Pedobacter ginsengisoli: one gene and its partner. The protein of the gene in region 2 interacts with the protein of the main gene of each other region in a pairwise test. Links are inferred from orthologs where the notes say so. Each region holds a gene or a part of one and is shown on either strand. Other genes may lie near its edges.

The links.
Region 1: the proteins of rlmN (region 2) and ftsZ interact in binary tests that used the Escherichia coli proteins (3 or more experiments, as listed by UniProt). The link is inferred for Pedobacter ginsengisoli from one-to-one orthologs.

Annotation. Positions count from the first base shown.
Region 1 is NZ_CP024091.1:3,146,183-3,151,155, forward strand. The notes cover bases 1,157-4,146. They hold ftsZ (cell division protein FtsZ), read right to left. Parts: upstream 3,474-4,146; coding sequence 1,839-3,473; downstream 1,157-1,838. Other genes in these bases: CPT03_RS13005 (aminotransferase class I/II-fold pyridoxal phosphate-dependent enzyme), read right to left, coding at 1,157-1,680; ftsA (cell division protein FtsA), read right to left, coding at 3,603-4,146. In the rest of the region: CPT03_RS13000 (hypothetical protein), read right to left, coding at 3-179; more of CPT03_RS13005, read right to left, coding at 439-1,156; more of ftsA, read right to left, coding at 4,147-4,961. UniProt on the Escherichia coli protein: Essential cell division protein that forms a contractile ring structure (Z ring) at the future cell division site. The regulation of the ring assembly controls the timing and the location of cell division.
Region 2 is NZ_CP024091.1:3,984,176-3,988,955, reverse strand. The notes cover bases 1,984-4,780. They hold rlmN (23S rRNA (adenine(2503)-C(2))-methyltransferase RlmN), read right to left. Parts: upstream 4,009-4,780; coding sequence 2,959-4,008; downstream 1,984-2,958. Other genes in these bases: rluF (23S rRNA pseudouridine(2604) synthase RluF), read right to left, coding at 4,113-4,780; CPT03_RS16365 (hypothetical protein), read right to left, coding at 1,984-2,755. Also shown: CPT03_RS16370 (PAS domain S-box protein), read left to right, coding at 1-1,120; more of CPT03_RS16365, read right to left, coding at 1,376-1,983.

The sequences.
Region 1 (4,973 bases), 840 kb from region 2 along the record:
TTCTAACCTTTATTTTTTGTCTCTTGAATTTCCAAACGAATAGTTTGAGCTAAGTTCTTAAGATCTTGCATACCTTTACGTACACGTGTACCTGCAGCACTGTTCGCCTTGTTGTAGAATTTGTCGGCATCAGCTTCTAAAGCTGCTACAAGCTCTTTTACTTCATTAAATTTTTTCATCGTTAATTTACTCCTTTTAGGTTTTTAAGGTTTTGATTAATACTCTATTACTAAAGTAAGATGTTTATTTTATAAAAAAAACTTTTGGATTAATAAAAAAGTGCCTAAAACCTTGTTTTTTTCCACATTCCATGGGGTTATGCACAATTAAATCTACTTTAAATTAAACCATAAGACTGAAAATCAAGCGATTACAAAATAACTTAACACAAAAAAGTCCCTCTAATATGCTTAGAGGGGCTTTTTACTAAAATGACTGTTATGCTATAGAGAATTGATTCTCTTTATAGTATCCGCTTTTCAATTTATCCGAAACTTCACTAAAGGCATCTAAGGTGCGCTGTACATCTTCCATTGTATGAACAGCAGTTGGTATCAACCTTAACTCAATTAGTCCCTTAGGAATAACAGGATACACTACAATTGAACAGAATATTCCGTAGTTCTCACGGAGGTCCATTGTAAGTGCCGTAGCTTCCAGCAGCTCACCTTTTAAGAACACAGGGGTAACCATTGTGTTTGTTACGCCTAAATCAAATCCACGGTCTCTAAGGCCTTTCTGTAATGTAGTAGCTACATTCCATAATTTCTCTCTAAGCTCAGGATTGTTCTTTAACAGCTCTAATCTTTTTAACAAACCAATAACCATAGGCATTGGTAATGCTTTGGCAAAAGTTTGAGAACGCATATTGTAACGGAAAAAATTAGTCATTTCTTCGGTAGAGGCTACAAATGCACCAATACCAGCCATAGATTTGGCAAAAGTACCGAAGTAAACATCTACCCCGTCAATACAGTTTTGCTCTTCGTGGGTACCTGCACCGGTAGGCCCCATAGTACCAAAACCATGAGCATCATCAATCAATAAGCGGAAGTTAAACTCCTTTTTAAGGTCAACAAGTTCTTTTAATTTCCCTTGTGCACCCGACATACCAAAAACACCTTCGGTAATTACCAATATACCACCACCACTTTGCTCAACAAGTTTAGTTGCTCTTTCAAGTTGCTTGCGTGCGCTCTCAATATCGTTATGCTTATACACAAAACGTTTACCCATATGCAAACGCAATCCGTCTATAATACATGCATGAGATTCAGCATCATAAACAATAACATCATTTCTATCCACAAGACTATCAATGATAGAAACCATTCCCTGATAACCATAGTTCAATAGAAAAGCGTCTGGTTTACCTACAAATGCCGCAAGTTGCTGCTCCAGTTGTTCGTGGTATTTTGAGTTACCCGACATCATACGGGCACCCATTGGATAAGCCATTCCAAAATCCGAAGCCCCTTTTAAATCAGCTTCTCTTACTTCAGGATGATTAGCTAAACCTAAGTAGTTATTTAAGCTCCATACCAGATGCTCTTTACCGCGAAAATTCATGTGAGGAGCGATATCCCCCTCTAATTTAGGAAATGAGAAATATCCATGTGACCATTTGTGATGTTGCCCGATAGGGCCCATATGCTTTGCTATCTTTTCAAAAATATCCAATGTTATATGTATTAAGTTTTTTTATATTTTTTGCAAATTTAAGGTTAATATGACTGATACGCAACATCAGCCTGTACCAAGGCTAATACACTATTATTATGCCAAAAAAGCCTTAACATATTTATTGCTAAGGCTTTCTATTTTTTTTATGTTAATCATTAATCAACATTATCATGAAGAAACGAGTTGTTAGGTCTGATTTCAGTTGATCCATCTTCATCATTACTTAACGTAAATCTGGAAACCTGAGATTCAGATGAATGCTGAACCTGCTGCAATTGCATTTGCTTACGTTTATAAGCCGGCTCATTCTCTAACTCCTGCAAACCATTGCTGGTTCTTAATTTCATGCTAAGATCTTTTAATCTTAAAATTCTTTCTTTCGATTTTTTAAGCTGATCTTCTATTGATTCATCGTTTTTATCGTCATCAGCTCCCACTTCAAGAATCTCTTCCTTATGAGCTTCAACATCATTATTGAATACTGATGCAGGAGTTTCAAATACGAAATCCGTTTCAGCGAGTTTAATTTCAAACTCAAAACCTGCAGACTCCTGTTGAGTTTCCTGAACCGGTTCTTCTTCAATTAAAGTATGTCTTACAACTGTATTTTCAGGTTCATCAACTTTTCTGGTTTTATTGATATTAAATAAATCACCGAAAAGATCAGATTGCTTTATCTCTTCTTTAGCTTTCATTACCGGTTCCTGGGCAGGAACATCAGCTTTAGGCTGTATAAAAGAGTTAACAGGCTCTACCGGACGCACCATAGGTGCCTCTTCAGGAGTTAACAAAGAGATTTTTTTAACGTTCTTTTTGTCTTCTTCGCGCTGTTCTTTAGTTTGGAAACCGGTAGCAATAATGGTTACAGACAATCTTTCACCAAGATTCTCATCAATACAGTTACCCCAGATCAAATCTGCAGAAAGACCAGCCTTCTCCTGAATATAATCAGTTATAATGGTAACCTCATCCATTGTTACTTCCTGTGTACCAGAACTAATGTTCAATAAAATATATCTGGCACCTTCAATCTCATTATCTTTCAATAATGGGGAAGCTAAAGCACCTTCAACAGCATTTAAAGCTCTGTTTTCACCTTCGCAGGCAAAACTACCCATTATAGATACGCCGCTATCTTTCATAACGGTACGCACATCTTTAAAATCCACGTTGATATATCCTGGCACCGTTATAATCTCGGCAATTCCTTTAGCTGCAGTTGTTAAAATATCATCTGCCTGAGCAAATGCTGAACCTAAAGTAAGGTTACCGAATATTTCACGTAATCTATCGTTAGAAATAACCAGGTAAGAATCTACATATTTTTTCAGTTCATCCAATCCATCGTTAGCCTGCATTTTACGTCTTTTACCTTCAAAGGCAAAAGGTGTAGTAATAATGGCTACCGTTAAAATATCTAATTCTTTTGCAGCTTTAGCGATAATAGGACTGGCACCCGTTCCGGTACCACCACCCATTCCTGCCGTGATGAACAACATTTTTGTAGTGCTGCCCAACATCTGCTTAATATCGTCAATATTCTCTATCGCCGAATTTTTCCCAACTTCCGGAATAGAACCCGCACCCATACCTTCAGTTAAACTTGCACCAAGCTGAACTTTGTTAGGGATCGGACTAAACTCCAGTGCCTGAGCATCAGTATTACAAATGATAAAGTCAACACCTGTAATTCCAGAACGGTACATATGGTTTACCGCATTACCTCCACCGCCACCAACACCAATTACTTTGATGATTGACGACTTATCTTTTAACATTTCAAACTGCATATCTTTATGAATCAGTTATTTAAAAATTCGTTTTTCCTGTTCATCTCTCTATGTAATATTAACACTTTTTTAACAGGCGTTTTCCACAACTGTTAAGAATGTGGAAAAATCGCGTTTTGTTGAAAAATATTACGGTTTTATATAATCTTCGTCACTTACATTCATGTCGTCTTTGATAAAATCCTTTGTTTTTGCAAGGAGTTTATCAAACAATCCACCACCAGAACGCTTCACTTTCTCTTTATCTTTTGGTCGTTCTACAAATACTCCCGGCTGCTTCATTTCTTCAAGTAACTCCTCAGCTTTTTGTATCCCTTTAATTAATAAACCAACACTGGTTGCATACATTGGGCTTTTCAAATCATCATAGATGGTTTTAGGCATGTCTTCATATTTTGACAAATGCTCATTCGGATATCCAACACGGCAATCTAATCCGGTTACATATTCTACCAACTGCGACAAGTGTTTCAATAAAGCACCACCACCGGTAATTACAACTCCACCGATTAGTTTTTTCTCATAACCTGAAGATTTAATTTCATAGTAAACATGCTCAATAATTTCCTCCATACGGGCCTGGATTACATAAGCAAGATTTTTCACTGAAATCTCTTTAGGTTCTCTTCCTCTCAATCCCGGAACACAAATAATCTCATTCTCTTTATTTTCTTCTGCCAATGCCGAACCAAAACGGGTTTTCAGCAACTCAGCCTGATTTCTCATCACAGAACATCCTTCTCTGATATCTTCAGTTACACTGTTGCCACCAAAAGGAATAACTGCTGTATGGCGGATAATTCCCTCATGGAAAATAGCGATATCGGTAGTACCACCACCTATATCAACCAAAGCCACACCTGCCTCTTTCTCTTCATCGCTCAACACCGATTCCGAAGAAGCTAATGGCTCCAGTATTAATTCCTGAGTTTGCAACCCTGCATTGGTTACGCATCTCATTATATTTTTTACCGCAGTTACCTGACCAGAAATGATGTGGAAGTTTGCTTCCAAACGCACTCCTGCCATTCCAATAGGATCTTTAATACCTGGCTCATTGTCGATAGTAAACTCTTGAGGCAATACATGAATGATTTCTTCTCCTGGGGGCATAACCAGTTTGAACATATCATCAATTAATTTGTCAATGTCTTTCTTTCCTATCTCATTATTCAGCTCTCTTCTGGTCAAAATACCTCGGTGTTGTAAACTTTTGATATGCTGGCCAGCAATACCTACATTAACAACGCGGATTTCGACGTTCGATTGTCCACTTGCAAGTTCTACCGCCTGAGCTATCCCCTGAACTGTTTTCTGGATATTGGATACCACACCACGTGTTACCCCTGCGGATTCTGCTTTTCCTATACCTAATACTTCTATTTTTCCGTGTTGTGTTCTGCGACCAACGATCACACAGATCTTAGTAGTACCAATATCCAATCCTACTACAATTGGAGACTGAGTGGTTAATTTTTCTTTGCCCATAACTATATTGAT
Region 2 (4,780 bases):
GAGTGATGCTAAGGAAATGTTCCTTTCGGTAATGAGTCATGAGATCAGAACTCCATTAAATGCAATAATTGGGATGACGCATTTGCTGATTGACAATGATCCTAAAGTATCGCAGGTAGAAGATTTGAATGTGCTTAAGTTTTCGGCAGAGAATCTGCTACATATTATTAACGATATTCTGGATTTTACAAAAATAGAAACCGGCAATCTGGAGCTGGAATCCATACCGTTGGATATAAAAAATCTTGCCGGTGATATTGTGAATTCATTGCAGATTAATGCGGGCCAAAAGGGAAATCAGCTGGTGTTGCAATGGGATGATAAAATTCCGGTGAATATTCTGGGAGATAAAACCAGGTTGTACCAGATATTGATGAATTTGCTAGGAAATGCAATTAAATTCACTGATCAAGGGAAAATAGACCTCAATATTGAGCTGGTGAGCGAAAATAATGACGCTGTATTGATTAGTTTTTTAGTAAGGGATAACGGCATTGGAATACCTGAGGATAAGCAATCGTACATTTTTGAAACCTTTACCCAGGCTAAAACGGATATATCAAGAAAATACGGGGGTACCGGACTTGGTTTAGCGATTACCAAGAAACTGTTGAAGCTGTACCAGTCGGACATTAAAGTGAAAAGCAAGGAGGGGAGTGGAACCGAATTCTCCTTCGATATTAAATTCAGCAAAGCCACTCAAAATACCCGGGCTTTAAAGTCAGCTGAAATGCCATCAGTATTTGTTGGCAAAAGGATACTGGTTGTTGATGATAATGAAATCAACATTCTGATTGCAAACCGGATACTTAGTAAATGGGGCTTTGAACTTGAATTTGCCGGAAATGGTAAAGAAGCCATTGAGAAGGTGATGAAGAAAACCTTTGACCTTATTTTTATGGATATTCAGATGCCGGGGATTGATGGATTTGAAACCACAAGTATTATAAGAGAGTTAGAGGATGAGTATTTTAAAACTGTACCGATAATTGCACTTACAGCTTCTACACTGCAGAATGAGACGGGCAAATTCAAAGCCTGTGGGATGAATGGACATATATTGAAACCATTTAAGCCTGAAGAAATAAAGCATATTATTTCTATAAACCTCTCGAAATAAGTAAATTTTTATTGGATTTCTGTTAAAAGATAAAGGGCCGATAGCCCATTAGCATGGAATTATCGACCCTTAAATTAACGCTCTCGTAACAAAGGAACGAATTATTTCTCAATTGCCAAAAAATAAAAAGCTTATTTGAAAATAAAAAGTAAAGGGCCGATATTCTCTATCAAGAATATCGACCCTTACCATCTAAATTAACGCTCTCATCAACATAAACGACGTTATTTTGAAATTGTTGTGGAGAGGTGGTTTTTAATTATTTTCGTAACAGCCAGGTTCTGACGGAAATATTCTGGGCTGGTTATTAAGGTCTTTGTTTAGGAAAATACCAAAAGCAGGATCAGTACTTAAATCACGGCCTTTATTTATAATTGAACTATTGTTTTTGAGCATAAAATTATCTTTGAGTGGCTCGATAAAGTTGGGGTCGGTATTTAGGAGATTAGAATTGCCCTCATAGGTTTTTAGTATCGTTTTAATCACATTGTTGCTTACTTCGGCATCAATGCCCGCAGTGGTCTTTTTATCAATCAGCAGCTCTTCAGTTAAACTGCCCCAAATGATATTGTTCATGAGCAGGAGTTGTAAGTTTCTGGCGGGTAGCGCGTTACTTAGGTCAGAAAAATATAGTGCGGGAGTTCTGCGGGAGAATTTGGCATTATAGCCCGCAAATGTATTTTGTTTAAGATTGTACTTTCCGCCTGAAACACCATACAAAAGGTATTGCCCGGCATTGTAAAACAGGTTGTTAAATGCATTGAGATGTGCGTTGTAGCCTACAAAACCAGCGATGGTCATGTTCTTAACAATGCTATTGGTAAGCGATAGTCTGGGAGTTTGGGTTTTGGAAAGAGAATCGACAGTGAGTCCAATTATTGCATTTTTAACAACAGCATAGTGAAGTTTTGAATTTGAACTGCTACTGTAAAAGTGTAACCCATTCCATTGTCCTGGTTCATCTGCATAAATACGCTCCGTCCGGTCGCCCGAAAATAAAACAGGGCTTGCCGGGGTGCCATTTGCCAGTAATGTTCCTTTAATATGCATCCCTGAATTGCTGTGAAAAAGTACTTTGGTACCAGGTAGTATTGTTAGGGTTGCATTTGATGCAACAGTTACAGATTTGTAGACAATATAGGGGAGTAAGCTATTCCATGTGGTATTGGCTGTAATTGTCTGATTATTTATAAAAACTGCATTTTGTCCGTAGGCAACCAGTGCAACAGTTTGTTTGTTGCCATTTGTGTTAAATACAATAGAGTCTTGCGCAATAAAGGGTTTCGTCTGGCTATTTGCGTCAATGGTAGCCTTTACATAGATGCTGATGGAATCATTGCCGTCAATTTGAAGGTTTGATTTCTGACTAACAGGTTGTCCGTTTATGATGAGGCTAAAGTACGAGCCTGAGCCCCCACTGAGCTGGATCTGGCTGATGTTAACCGCCTTTTGGTTGGTGTTGTAAACTTTGAGCTGTTTATTGGTAGTTCCTGATGAGGTAAATACGGTATCGAACAGGACCGTGTCTGTAGAAAAAGAGAGTTTTGCTTTGGCATCTGTAGTAATTCCCTCGGATTTACGGCAGGCCGTAAATGCCAGAAAGAGCAGAAGAACAGCTAAATAAGACAAACGCATATCACAAACTTAAGATAAATTTATTCTGCAAAGGCAGGGGCTGCAATACTTAATTTTTTTATGCCGAATTTATGCAGTCCAGCAGATTTCTATGGTAACGGCAGTTGTAGTCACACCCGGCCAGCGAAATCCTGAAAATGCAAGCTTAGGGAGTTCCCCGCTAATTTAATTGCTTTTTGTGTTTTAGGGATCAAACAGGGGGATTAGCTTTGTTGTTTTACGGCAAGCTGCCCGCAGGCCGCGTCTATATCTTTACCGCGACTGCGTCTGATGTTAGTATTGATACCCTGGCTTTTCAGGTAGTTGGAGAATGCATCGATCTTATCACCTTCGGCATTGACGAAATCGGCAAACTGAATTGGGTTATATTCAATCAGGTTTACTTTGCATGGAACATGTTTACAAAACTTTGCGAGTTCCATGGCATCCTGAATTTCATCGTTGAAGTGATTGAATACGATATATTCGTAGGTAACGGGGTTTTTGGTTTTAGAGTAGTAGTATTTTAATGCTTCTTCAAGCGCCTTTAATGTGTTGTGCTCATTGATAGGCATAATTTCATTGCGCTTTTTATCATTAGCTGCATGTAACGATAAGGCAAGATTAAATTTAACACCATCATCGCCCAGCTTTTTTATCATTTTGGAAATACCTGCTGTAGAAACGGTAATCCGTTTGTATGACATATTTAAGCCATCGGGAGCTGTGATCCGCTCGATTGACTTTAATACGTTAGCGTAGTTCAGGAGCGGTTCGCCCATGCCCATATATACGATATTGGTTAACGGGGCATTGTAATTTTGCTTGGCCTGCTGATCTATGAGTACCACCTGATCATAAATTTCATCGGCATTAAGGTTGCGTTTGCGGTCCATGTAACCGGTTGCGCAGAATTTACAGGTTAAGCTGCAGCCAACCTGAGAGCTTACACAGGCTGTCATACGTTCATCCATAGGAATTAAAACCCCTTCTACAATGTTTCCATCGTAAAGTCTGAATGTGTTTTTAATGGTATGATCGTTACTGAATTGAGAGTTGTTGACTTCTACTACATTGATGGCATAATTTTCATCGAGCTTGTTTCTAAGGTCTTTAGAAAGGTTGCTCATTTCGGAAAATGTACGTGCTGATTTTTCCCAAAGCCATTGGTAAACCTGTTTAGCCCTGTAGGAAGGTTCTTTCATGGCTATGAAGTGCTGTTGCAGCTGTGCCAGATCTAATGAACGGATATCAGTTTTCTTTGTAGTAAGCATTATAAATGCAAAGTTACCTAAAAAATATTCTTTTCCTTATATATTGATGCATGATCCTGAATTCATTTCAGGATTATGAAGATCGCTTTATTGGAATAGTTAAATTAACGTTTAGGGCTTTTGGTTTTTGCTCCGGGAACTCCTGATCTGCCTTTTGTTGGCTTTACGGATCTTTTGCTTGGACCCCCGCTTTTGTTCCAGTCGTTGCCTGAAGCAGCTGCTTTAAAACCACCTGAAGATTTCGGAGCAGATTTGCCTTTGCCACCTGCTGGGCGATCGGTTCTGCTTACGTTACCAGAAGCAGCTTTGCCATGAGGCTTTTTAGGACCTGCGGGTTTGCCTGATGACCTTTTGGGTGTTACATTTTCAAACAGATCCTCTTCCGGTCTGGCTTTTGGTTTTTTATTTATTCTATTGGGGGCAGAGGCACTTTCTGATGAACTTGATTTTGCAACCAGGTTAAATATTACGGTTTGCTCTTCAGGAGTAAGTTCACGCCATTCACCAACAGGAATGCCTTTCAGGCTGATGTTCATGATCCGAACACGTTCCAGTTTCGTTACTTCGAAGCCAAAATATTCACACATACGTCTGATCTGGCGGTTTAAGCCCTGAATAAGTATAATTTTAAATACAAAGGGGCTTTCCTGGGTTACTTTACATTTTTTGGTCATTACACCTAATACCGGTACGCCTTTGGCCATTCCGGTTAAAAATGATTCGGTAATAGGTTTGTTTACAGTAACTATATATTCCTTTTCGTGATTATTGC